DNA from 4 places in the Salinicoccus sp. ID82-1 genome. Region 2 is predicted to be linked to each of the others. Evidence: riboswitches for the same ligand, from Rfam matches in the RefSeq annotation. Region 2 holds a riboswitch; each other region holds the start of a gene.
The links. Region 2 has a riboswitch for thiamine pyrophosphate ahead of tenA (thiaminase II). Riboswitches for the same ligand answer to the same signal wherever they lie in the genome.
Positions count from the first base shown of each region.

Region 1: another riboswitch for thiamine pyrophosphate. It lies ahead of J4760_RS01675 (ECF transporter S component); the one in region 2 lies ahead of tenA (thiaminase II).
Region 3: another riboswitch for thiamine pyrophosphate. It lies ahead of J4760_RS00485 (Ykof family thiamine-binding protein); the one in region 2 lies ahead of tenA (thiaminase II).
Region 4: another riboswitch for thiamine pyrophosphate. It lies ahead of J4760_RS08050 (ABC transporter substrate-binding protein); the one in region 2 lies ahead of tenA (thiaminase II).

Region 1 covers NZ_JAGFLY010000001.1:337,460-340,575, reverse strand. Annotated here, with positions in the region: gene J4760_RS01680 (ABC transporter ATP-binding protein) at 1-747, opposite strand, end outside; gene J4760_RS01675 (ECF transporter S component) at 750-1,328, opposite strand; TPP riboswitch at 1,397-1,487, opposite strand; gene J4760_RS01670 (ABC transporter ATP-binding protein) at 1,536-3,116, opposite strand, start outside.
Region 2 covers NZ_JAGFLY010000001.1:500,582-503,697, forward strand. Annotated here, with positions in the region: gene J4760_RS02500 (PTS fructose transporter subunit IIABC) at 1-936, shown strand, start outside; gene J4760_RS02505 (hypothetical protein) at 1,005-1,196, opposite strand; TPP riboswitch at 1,364-1,463, shown strand; gene tenA (thiaminase II) at 1,536-2,219, shown strand; gene thiD (bifunctional hydroxymethylpyrimidine kinase/phosphomethylpyrimidine kinase) at 2,212-3,006, shown strand; gene thiM (hydroxyethylthiazole kinase) at 3,010-3,116, shown strand, end outside.
Region 3 covers NZ_JAGFLY010000001.1:89,953-93,068, forward strand. Annotated here, with positions in the region: gene J4760_RS00475 (DUF1572 family protein) at 1-236, shown strand, start outside; gene J4760_RS00480 (O-methyltransferase) at 345-1,004, shown strand; gene J4760_RS00485 (Ykof family thiamine-binding protein) at 1,048-1,638, opposite strand; TPP riboswitch at 1,711-1,810, opposite strand; partial or broken gene J4760_RS00490 (poly(glycerol-phosphate) alpha-glucosyltransferase) at 1,998-2,757, shown strand; gene J4760_RS00495 (pentapeptide repeat-containing protein) at 2,882-3,116, shown strand, end outside.
Region 4 covers NZ_JAGFLY010000003.1:48,285-51,400, forward strand. Annotated here, with positions in the region: gene J4760_RS08035 (LCP family protein) at 1-277, shown strand, start outside; gene J4760_RS08040 (DUF2538 family protein) at 287-754, shown strand; gene J4760_RS08045 (GNAT family N-acetyltransferase) at 766-1,194, shown strand; TPP riboswitch at 1,316-1,414, shown strand; gene J4760_RS08050 (ABC transporter substrate-binding protein) at 1,527-2,528, shown strand; gene J4760_RS08055 (ABC transporter permease) at 2,545-3,116, shown strand, end outside.

The sequences.
Region 1 (3,116 bases), 160 kb from region 2:
CGACTGTGCTTTTATTTCAGGAAGACGTGGAGCATTGTGCCAGGATTCAGGATGCCATACGCCGAACGCATCAAGTGCATCCCGGTGGTTTTCGAGCATTTCATCCGGCGGCCCTATCCTGTCGATCCGGCCCTGGTCATCCATGAGTATGACACGGTCGACCTTATCCCATATATTCTCCACGCGGTGCTCGATGATTACTACCGTGCGGCCGTCCCACATCTGCTGGATGGTTTCCCACAAATGTTCGGCAGACCCCTCATCGAGCATACTCGTCGGTTCATCCAGGAACAGCGTGTCCGCCTGCTGCAGCAGTGCACTTGCGATGGCAAGCTTCTGCTTCATGCCGCCGGACAGTGTGTGGATGGCTGCAGCGGGATCGATATCAAGACCGACCGTACTGAGTATCTGCACGATTCTCTGGTCCATATCCTCTCTTTCGACCTGCCTGTTCTCCATGATGAATGCAAGCTCCTCTGCCACCGTGGGCATCGTAAACTGGGAATCCGGATCCTGGAAGACATAGGCACCGGAATTCGGAAGCTCCAGCTGATCGGCCTTCATCGGTACATCGATGACGTTCGGAATGAGTCCCCCGAGAACGTTGAGCAGAGTACTCTTGCCTGAGCCACTCGGTCCGACAATCAGCACCTTTTCCTTATCCTCTATTGTGAGTTCAAGGTCTGTAAACAGGCGCGCTTGTGCCTCCGGGAACTTCAATCTGAGGTTTTTGACTGCGATGGCCATTCCTACAGTCCTTCATCGGCTGTGGCCTTCTGTCCGACCAGTTTCAGTACGCCGGTTCCTTTCAGCCCCTGGTACAGCAGATGGGCAAGTCCGCCGGCAATGAGTGCACCACTCAGCACTCTGAAGCCGAACATGAGCAGCAGATTCCACGTTGCAAGCTGTCCAAGATAACCGTAATACCAGTCGAGCGGCAATGTTGAAAGCGCCGCTGCCACACCAGCCGCAACTGCCACCATCAGCGAAGTGCTCTTATACTTCACGACTGCAAAGACAATTTCACACGCCAGTCCCTGGATCAATCCATAGACGATCAGCATGACGTCGAACTGCAGCATGACGATCGTCTCCCCTGACGCGGCTGCGAATTCAGCAATCAGTGCCACACCTGGCTTTCTGATGATCAGGTAGGCGACGACTGCTGCGATGAACCACATGCCGTAAAGCAGCTGGTTCAGATGCAGACCAAGGGGTTCGAGTGCCGTATAGACACCACCCCATATCGAGTAGATGAATGCAAACACGAGTGCGATGACGACCGTGACCAGTACATCGGTCAATGTCAATCCGTTTTTTCTTACCATGGTAAAACCCTCCAGACATTATTTTCCAAATAAAAAACACACCACTAGCGGAGTGGTGTGCATATTTATAGGAAAATATGCCACTTCCCTACGCTAGTATGATCTAGATCAGGTAATGAGGGTGATTCTCAGTCCAAACGGACACCCCTAGTGGTCGTTTCTTATTCGGTTGTATCCATGGTAATACACTTCTGATGATTTGTGAAGCTATTTATTATCTGACACCATCTGGTAGTAGCGCCCCTCCTGTCGGAGAAGTTCCTGCTCAGAGCCGCTTTCGACCAGTTCACCGAGATCCATGACGAAGATCCGATCCACCGCCTTGATGGTATTGAGCCGATGGGCGATGATGATGCTTGTGCGGTCCTTCATGAGCCGTTCCAGTGCCTCCTGGATTTTCAGCTCCGTCACAGTGTCGATGCTGCTCGTCGCTTCATCCAGCAGCAGAATGGCGGGATCCGTGATCAGTGCGCGGGCAATCGAAATCAGCTGCTTCTGTCCTTGTGAAATGAAACCTTCATCCGCTTCAAGGATGGTGTCATAGCCGTTTTCAAGCTCGACGATGAAGTCATGGGCATTGGCGAGCCTGGCGGCCTCAACAACATCGTCATCCGTCGCATCGAGCTTCCCATAGCGGATGTTCTCCCGGATGGTCGACTCGAAGAGATATGGGTCCTGCAGGACGAATGCCGTCTGGGAGCGTACAGTGGCACGGGCATAGTCGAGAATATCCTCTCCATCGATCCGCACCTGGCCGGAATCCGTTTCATAGAACCGGGCCAGCAGCTGCATGACAGTCGTCTTTCCTGCGCCTGTGGCACCTATCAGTGCCACGGATTCACCGGCTGCTATCTTAAAGCTTAGATTTCTGATCGTCGGTGTCTTCTGCTCTGGATCATAGGAGAAGGAGACATCGTCAAACTCGATTTCGCCTTTGATGGTCTTATCTTCAATTTTTCCATGGTCGTTCTCGGTTTCGGAATCCATGATGCCGAATACACGCTCAGCACCGGCGATGGCCGACAGCACCTGATTGAACTGGTTGGACAGGTCGGCAAGCGGACGGGTGAACTGCCTCGCATACTCGGCGAATACCACAATGGTTCCGATGGTGACGAGGCCAGTGCCCGAGAGCGCCAGCAGCCCGCCGGCACCCGCAACAATCGTAAAGCTGATATTATTAAGCATATTCATCACTTTAGGAATGAACCCGGCATACAGGAATGCCCAGAATGTAATGTCCCGAAGACTGCCGGCCTTTTCGTTGAAGTTCTTGATCGCCGTCTCCTCCTGGGAGAACACTTTGACGATCTCCTGGCCGGAGACCATCTCCTCGATGTAGCCGTTCAGTTCACCTGTGGCACGCTGCCGCTTCTTATAGAGCGGACCGGTGCGCCGTGTGATGAAGCCGACAGCGAATATCAGTACAGGAATGATCAGCACCGTGAGCAGGGTCAGCAATGGACTCAGATAGATCATGACGCTGATGGTCCCAATGAGTGTGACGACACTTGTCGTGAACTGGATGAATGATGTATTGAGCGTCTGTGAAATGGTCTCGATATCATTTGTCATCCGGCTCATCAGTTCGCCGTGCTGGCGCTTGTCATAGAAGCGTACCGGCAGTTTCTGCATATGCGAAAACAGTCTCGAGCGCAGCTTGTACACCGTGCGCTGCGACAGCCCGACCATCATGAAGGCGGCAAGGTACTGTGTCGATGACAGCAGTACATAGACGACGAGCAGAAGCAGGAGTATTCTGGCGAGCCCATCCATCTGCTGCTGGAC
Region 2 (3,116 bases):
GCCATCAGCTTCATGTTCGGTATCAATTCAGCAGATCCTGAGAGCGTTGAGTACAGCCCGATTGCCGAAATGATCAACTTCATCGGCAGCAACGCATTCCAGCTGATGATTCCAATACTGGCCGGCTTCATCGCGATGAGCATCGCCGACCGTCCAGGTCTCGCACCAGGTATGATCGGTGGACTCATGGCTTCGACAATGGGCTCAGGATTCCTCGGCGGTCTGATTGCCGGTTTCCTTGCCGGTTATCTGATGGTCGGTATAAAGAGAGTGATGGAAAACCTGCCACAGGCACTTGAAGGCTTGAAACCTGTCCTGCTCTATCCATTGGTCGGTGTATTCCTGACCGGCGTCATCATGTACTATATTGTCGATCCGCCAGCAACAGCACTGAACGAATGGATGAATACGACACTCAGCAGCATGAGTGGAACGAACATTGTACTGCTCGGCGCCATTGTCGGCGGCATGATGGCCATCGACATGGGCGGTCCGATCAACAAGGCAGCCTATGCATTCGGTATTGCAGCACTTTCCGCCAATAACCCTGAACCGATCACAGCAGCAATGATCGGAGGTATGGTACCACCACTTGCCATCGCAGTTGCCACAATGGTATTCAGAAACAGATTCACGGAAGTTGAGAGATCTTCCGGTCCGACAAACGTCATCATGGGGGCATCATTCATCACAGAAGGTGCCATCCCGTTCGCAGCAGCCGATCCACTGAGAGTCATTCCATCCATGGTCGTCGGTTCTGCAACAGCAGGCGCACTCGCCATGGCATTCGCAACATCCATCAATGCACCACACGGTGGACTGTTTGTCGCCCTGACGATCGGAGAAGGAAAACTCATGTTTCTTGTCTCACTCCTTATCGGTACAGCCGTTTCAGCGTTGATTCTCGGACTGCTGAAAAAACCAATTAGACAATAAAATAAACAATAAAATGAATCCCCCCATGAAGTATCATGGGGGGATTACTAATGGTTGCTGGCATCAAACTATTTTCCTCTAGTAAAGAGTCTGACGATGAATCCAAGTGCAGCAACAACAAGTATCGCACCAAAACCTACCAGTGCTAGAATTTGCCCAGTGCTTGGGGTACTGTCATTCATCAGGCTGATTCCGCCTGTAATTGCTGCAATTACAGCGATGCCGATGAGAATGTACATGACACTCTTATTGGCAGACATAATATCCTCCTTATAGATTTTTTACATGGCTGTTTAAAGACGCCTACACTCCCACTGTAACATATCAGGTATATACGTTCAAAATGTACAGTCAATATGCATATATTCGCGTGGTTAACAGTTGACTTTTCCATTCGTCTCCATTAACATTCAAGATAATTGAATAGCAGTACCACTAGGGGTGCAATTCTGCTGAGACAGCCATGTGGCTGATCCCTTTGATCTGATCTGGATAATGCCAGCGTAGAGAAGTGGTTTGGTCGGATATTCCTTGTCTTCTTACTGAACCCATTTCCTATGCTGGAAATGGGTTTTTACTATGTAAAAAGGAGAAATGCTATGCTGAGCGAGATATTGAAGAAAGAAACCGAACCAATGATCGAAGCCATCTATACGGATGCATTCATACAGGGGCTGGTCCATGGAGATATTGATGATAATGCCGTCATGCACTACTTGCGTGCAGATGCGTTGTATCTGGAAGAATTTGCGAAGCTCTACGCAATGCTGATGTCGAAGACGGATTCAAAGGAGACGGTCAGGTTCATGATGGGCCAGATGACTTTCCTGCTGGATGGAGAAAGCGAGGCGCACGCTGTTCTGGCACGTGCAGTGAACAGACCGTATGAAGATATCATAGAAAATGGAGAATGGTATCCATCAGCAGACCACTATATCAAGCATATGTACTTCAACGCCTGCACAAGAGAGGACATTGCGTATGCAATCAGTGCAATGGCACCATGCCCCTATGTCTACCGCAGACTCGGACAGATGGCAATGGAACAGAATACTTTTGCAGCGGACCATCCATATAGGAAGTGGTTCGAGTTTTATGCGAATGATATGAACGATACGGTAGATGTCATGTTCAGCATCATCGATGATGCCGCAATGCATATGGCTGAAAAAGAAGTGGACGTGCTCAAGAAAAACTATGTCGAAAGCACAGAGCATGAAAGACGTTTCTTCAATATGGCTGCCACCAAAGAACGATGGGATGGAGTGGGTATCAATGTCTAGATTTCCAATTGCTCTGACGGTTGCCGGTAATGATCCGACAGGCGGTGCAGGGATACTGGCCGACAGCAAGACATTTCATTCACGTGGTGTATATGGGATGGCTGCTGTAACATCGCTGACTGCCCAGAACACTATGGGTGTCCAGGATGTTTTCAATGTGTCAGTCGATTTTCTGGAAAAACAGCTGTACAGCGTCTTCAGTGATGAAATGCCTCACGCAATGAAAAGCGGTATGATCGCAACAGTCGATATGATGGAAATTATTGCTCGAACAGCAGACCAGTATGATATACCGTACATCATCGATCCAGTCATGATTGCCACGAGCGGAGATGCACTGATAGAGGAGGCATCAATCGATTTTCTAAGAGAGACCCTGCTGCCCGCTGCCACCAGTGTGACACCGAACATCCACGAAGCGGAAAAGATAGCAGGCATCAAAATTGAAAATGCCACGGATATCAGAAAAGCTGCGGATATTTTTGTGAAGGAAATCGGTGTTCAGAGTGTCATCATAAAGGGGGGGCATCTTGAAGGAGATGCCGTGGACTATATGTTCACAAGAGACACCACCATCGAACTTTCCGAACCACGTATTGAAACGTCGAATACACACGGAACAGGCTGCACTTTCTCAGCAGCCATCACTGCAGAACTTGCAAAGGGCAAAACACTTGAAGAAAGTTTCAGGCTGGCGAAGAAGTATATCAGTTCAGCAATCAGAAATAATCCTGGAATTGGAAAGGGCAACGGCCCGGTGAACCATTTCAGCTATAGAGGAGACTAGAATATGAAACGTATAGAGAAACTGAAAATACAAAGTCCACTGGTTGTCTGCATAACGAATGACGTCGTCAAAAACTTTACTGCCAACGGCATGCTCGCTGCCGGTGCATC
Region 3 (3,116 bases), 410 kb from region 2:
GCTGGCAGTTATTTTTCGATACACTGGATGGATTCAATGTGGAAGATCTGCTCAGAACCCAGAAAATCCGCGGAGAAGATCATACAATCCTGGATGCACTCGAACGCCAGCATTCTCATTACGCAATGCATATCGGCCAGATGATGTTCATCGGCAAGCAGATCAAGGGGTCGGACTGGCAGTCGCTGAGCATTCCGAAAGGACAGTCTGAACAGTATCTGAACCCTGGAAAATAAAGAAGCAGCATGCATGTAAGAAAAATAAGTCGAACAGCCCAATTAAACGTTTCCTTTCACCGTCTGGGCGGGTAAGTGTACAGAAATCGATTGATGGAGGTTTCTCAAATGGAAGAGACATGGCGGGCAGTGGATGTTTATTTCGAGGAAAAGCTGGCGACGACGGATGAAACGATGGAGCATATTCTGAAGAAGAATGAGGAAGCGGAGATGCCGTCGATCGAAGTATCGCGTGCGCATGGAAAGATGCTTCATCTCATGGCCAAGATGGCGAAGGCCAAAACGATTCTTGAAATCGGTACGCACGGTGGATTCAGTACTGTCTGGCTGGCGCGTGCATTGCCAGAAGAGGGTCGCATGGCAACATTTGAAGTGAATCCGAAGCATGCCGAAATGGCAAGGGAAAATATCGAATCCGCTGGTATTTCAGCGGAAGTCGAAGTCATTGAAGGCGAGGCGCTGTCGACGCTGCCCTCAATCCTTGAAAAAGGCTACCCACGCTTTGACTTCATTTTCATTGATGCGGACAAGGAGAACAATTCCGAATATCTCAACTGGGCGCTGAAGCTGTCAAAAAAGGGCGCAACCATCATCGTGGATAATGTAGTGCGCCGCGGAAAAATCATCGAAGACACAGACGAAAAAGCAGTGCCGCAGATCCGCGACATGTTCGACCAGCTCTCGAAGGACGACCGTATCGAGACGACTGCCATCCAGACTGTCGGTCAGAAAGGCTACGATGGATTTCTGATGGGCGTCGTAAAATAAAGGAACCCTGGGTGACCATTCACCCAGGGTTTTCATCGTGCATCTATTTCTTGCTTGAGGGGCTGTTCGCCGAGATGGTGAATGTCGTCGTCGTATGACTGACCACTTCCTGCACCTTGGTGAAAGCCTCTTCGATTGCATTGAATATATCATTCACTTCTCCATCCAATCGAGTGGAATAGTGGCTGGGACTGACTTCTACGCCGCGCGCCTTCGACAGGTCGATCTGCTCATAGATGACATCCATGTAGCTGGTTGTGTTCATCGGGTAGAGCGCAAATTTGCAGCCGGCCTTCTGCTGGATATCTGCAACAGCCGGTTCATTCATGCGTTCTGCCGAAGCATCCATATACGTATCACCGGAGGAATCGCCTGGACATCCGATTGAGAATGTGCCACTCATCTCCACGTGCTTCCCGGTCTTTGCAGCATGCAGATAGACTGCCTTGACCACATCGAATACATGCTCGACACGTCCACGCACACATGTTGTGACATCATCCGTATCCCGCCAGACTTTCGACATGTCCACCGCATCCAGCGAACCCAGGATGACATCCACAAAATCATCGCTCATTACACTCAAGTTGAACTGGCAGCCTGCTATTCTTTCCGTGCCGCATTCTGTTGCCATACATCATACCTCCAAAGTCTGATTGAAAATAAAAAACTGCACTCCCCGAGGAAATGCAGCAGAGGTATGGTGCTCATACCCGCCGCACTTTCCCACGCTGGTGTTATCCAGATCGGGTGTTGAGGGTCCGGAAATCCCGTCTCAGCCTTTGACAGCTCCCCTAGTGCACATCGGTATGCAGTTTTCATTTCACCTTCAATGATAGGGAAACCGGCGAAAAATGTAAAGCGCAACGCAATGATTTACTGAATGCGGTTCCACCGATATATTTTACAATTTTTACTTATTATGCATATAATGGGGCGTGTTCAAAAAAAAAAAAGATTCTGACTATATTTCACAGGAGAGAGGTAGAAGCAGTGAATATCGAAATGATAGAGGATTTACGCAATAGAAAAGACCTTTTGACTTCTGAATGGATTATCATATCGCTCGGATTCAAGAACAGAAGGGCGCATGTTTTCAAGGTGAAGAACAATAATTTTTTCCAGAAGAAAATTAAGGATGAGATGAAGAAACTATCAGACCTTGGACATTCTACTGAGTGGCTTAAAGCCGACTTCATCATTTCGGAAGAAGAGGTGCCTTTCTCGCAAGTGCTTAGCAGTATGCAGCAGACACGCCGCAATTATATCGACTATGGCATTGCCTATGACAAGCACTATAGCCTGGCTTTCCTGCCCGAGGAAATCAACGCGAATGCTTTTGTCAGACCGGTCCCGGGAGATAGGAAAAAGAACCTGTTTGTATGTGAAAGGAATATCAATACATATCTTAAGAAGTACAAGGCCTATAAAGGCATTTATTTTCACAAAAAATACATGAATAAATCGGTGATCCGTTTTCAGACCAGAGGCTATCTCGTTGAAGGAGACAAGATGTTCGAACTGAATGCCGGAGGCAGTATGCATGGCATCAGAAAGATCGGCGGCCATCAGAAAAAGTCCGAGTACCGCAGACTGATACAGACCGCAACTCAGTATTTGAAAGATCAGATAGACACCGACGACAGATATGAATACGGCAAATTTCCCCATTTCGATAAACGGATTGGGTTCTATAACGTGCTCAGACATACTTCCACAACATACTCCCTTCTTGAAGGGTTGGAGTTTTTGAACGATAAAAAAGGGATAGAGTGGGCAAAACTCACAATCGACCATCTGCTTGAGAACTTCCTCTACACGGATCCGGAAGACCCGGAATCCGCTTATATTTTTGATGACACCAAGATGAAGATCAGATGCTCGAAGATCGAGAGGTGGTTGATTCGGAATACATCAATGAAACAATGGATCGTCTGAAAATATATGGTTCTGTCGTCAAAGGATGCAATTTTTCAGGCAGTACGTTCACGGATGCAGATTTGCTGGATGTTCATTTTATGGATTGTGATCTGTCGAACGTCAATTTTTCCAAAGCTTCCATCCATCGGGTGGAATTCACCAACTGCAAGCTCGTCGGCAGCGGTTTTGATA
Region 4 (3,116 bases), on a different contig from region 2:
AGAGCCGACGGGTGAAAGTACTTCGGAAGATGCTACTACAGAACAAGGCACCTCTCAGGAAGGTGCAACGACCGAAGAGGATGACTATTGGGCACCGGAAGATGGTAATGGTTCCGAAAGCATCCAGGAGGACAGTACAGAACAGTACAACTACGAAGAAAGCACTGAACAGTACAATTATGAAGAGAACACTGGCGAATACTACGAGGAAAGCACGGAGGAGTACAACGGCACCGGAAGCTACGACAGCTATGATCGTGCGCAAAATGAAGTCTAGGAGCGGATGATGATGAGAAAAACCTACGACAAGGAAACGAATATCAATGAAATGTTCGATTACCTGGATGATCAGATCAAGCACAGCGGCCAGCCTGCCATAGAGGATACGTACTACTACCAGAACCATGAGCACAAGGAGATGTTCCTCTCCATCCGGGGGTACTTCGCGGAAGCGCTGAAGAATCCCGAGGTGGATGCGGCATGCTACATCATCGCCATGCCGGACATTTACCGCCGCATCAACATTTTCGAGCTGACCTTCCCGATGGACTGGATCAGGGAGGATGAGCGGCTGTCGGCACCTTTCAAGGAACTGAAGCCGCACATCCAGTATCTCGCACTTGCAGCAGCTGAAGCGAGCGGCATGAAGTTCAACACCAAGCCTGCCCTGTCGCTCGGTCTGGCCTATTGGAACCTGGAACAGCTCAAGATCTTCTGGCAGTTCACCGCCATCCGGCGCAAGAATGCAATGTAGGAGGAATTTCGATGGAAATTAAAGTCGCAGACAACAATATCCTGTACAACCAGTGTCTTGCCATCCGTAAACGTGTCTTTGTAGAGGAGCAGAATGTGCCGATGGACCGTGAGGTCGATGATTATGAAGACGTGGCCACACACATACTGCTGATTGAAGAGGAACCGGTCGGCACTGTCCGTTACCGTCCGGCCGATGACGAAATGATCAAAGTGGAACGTATGGCTGTGCTGCCTGAAGCACGCGGCAGAAGCCTCGGCCGTGAACTGATGGCATTCGTCCACTCCCATGCACGTGAGACCGGCTATACCCGTGCCAGGCTTGGTGCCCAGGTGCATGCCATCGATTTCTACAGGAAGCTTGGCTATACTGTCTCCTCCGATGAATTCATGGATGCCGGCATCCCGCATGTGTACATGGAGAGGGATCTGACAGAATAGAATCATCAGGCGTCTTTCGAGCAATATGCCCGGAAGACGCCTTTTTTCATTGTCCGGATTCTGATTCCTGCACCTTGGACTTGATTTGTCGCCATGGTATAATGGACATATCAATAGAATATTTGATGCATAGGGGAGCCGTATGAGGCTGAGAAGGCATGACCTGACCCTTTGACCTGATCTGGATAATACCAGCGTAGGGAATGTGTAGCGCATATACGGCACTCGTGTATCGTCTTACAGTTCTTGACGCCTCCAGATACGGAAGGTGTTTTTTTGTATTCCCATTTCTATCGGATGCAGGACACCGCCATTTTGAGAGGAGTTTCCATATGAAGAAGATTTTATTTCCCATCATTCTTGCACTGTTTCTTGCCGCATGCGGCAATGGCGACAATGCCGATGATGGCAGTTCGGCAGAAAACGGAGCACTGGAGGAGATTACATTCGTCCTCGACTGGACGCCGAATACGAACCATACGGGCATCTATGCCGCACAGGCGGAAGGATACTACGAGGAACGCGGGCTCGACGTGAATATCGTTCTGCCGGGTGAAGCGGGTGCAGAACAGACGGTTGCCACCGGCAATGGCGACTTCGGCATCAGTGCCCAGGAGAACGTCACCCAGGCCCGTCTCCAGGGTGTCGATATCGTATCACTCGCTGCAATCATCCAGGACAATACATCAGTCCTTGCCTCACCGGAGGAGTATGGGCTCGAGACGCCGTCCGACCTTGAAGGACAGACATACGGCGGCTACGGCTCGCCGATCGAGGAGGAGACGATTGCGTCCATCATGCAGGCGGACGGTGCGGATATCAGCGAAGTAGATATTCTGAACATCGGCGACACGGACTTTTTCACAGCTGTACAGCGTGACGTCGACTTTGCCTGGATCTACTATGGCTGGACAGGAATTGAAGCGGAGCTCCGCGACTTCCCGCTCAATACGATCGACTTCACCGAGTATTCGGATGCACTCAATTTCTATACCCCTGTACTGATGACGAACCAGAACCTGATCGACAGCGACCCGGAGACTGTCCGCGCGTTCACCGAAGCGACGGCGGAAGGCTACCAGTTTGCGATGGAGCAGCCTGAGGCGGCTGCGGAACATCTGATCGAGGCTGAGCCGGACCTTGATCCGGAACTCGTCAGGGCGAGCCAGGAGTGGCTGGTGGACGTCTACCAGGGCGATGCGCCATACTGGGGATATCAGGCACAGGATGTGTGGCAGAACTACAGCGACTGGATGTATGAAAATGAACTGATTGAATCGGAACTCGATGTGGAACAGGCATACACGAACGAATTTCTGCCCGGAGCTGAATAAATTGGAGGAATAGTAAATGCGACGACTTTCATCATGGCGTGTCGGACCGCCGATTCTGGCGATACTTCTGATACTGGTCATCTGGCAGCTTGCGGTAAGTATTTTCAATATTGCCGACTGGATGCTGCCAAGTCCCATCCAGATCATCCAGGAAGGCATTGCGATCTATCCGAGGCTGCTCGGGCATACGCTGTCGACCATACAGATTGCGCTCGGCGGATTCGCCATCGGTGTCTTTGTCGGCATCGTCCTTGCGGTAGTGCTCCACCTCATTCCGCAGGCGAGGCAGAGCCTCTATCCGCTCATGGTACTGTCGCAGAACATACCGATCATCGCACTGGCGCCACTATTGGTACTATGGTTCGGATTCGGCGCTCTGCCGAAGATTCTGATCATCACACTCGTCTGCTTCTTTCCGGTCGCCGTGTCGCTGATCGACGGATTCCGCCAGACCAGTCCGACACTCAGGAACTACATGCAGATGATCGGTGCCAGCCGCCGGCAGATCTTTTTCAAGCTCGAATGGCCGAGTGCCCTGCCCTACTTCTTTTCAGGGCTCAAAATCTCCGCCACCTACAGCGTGATGGG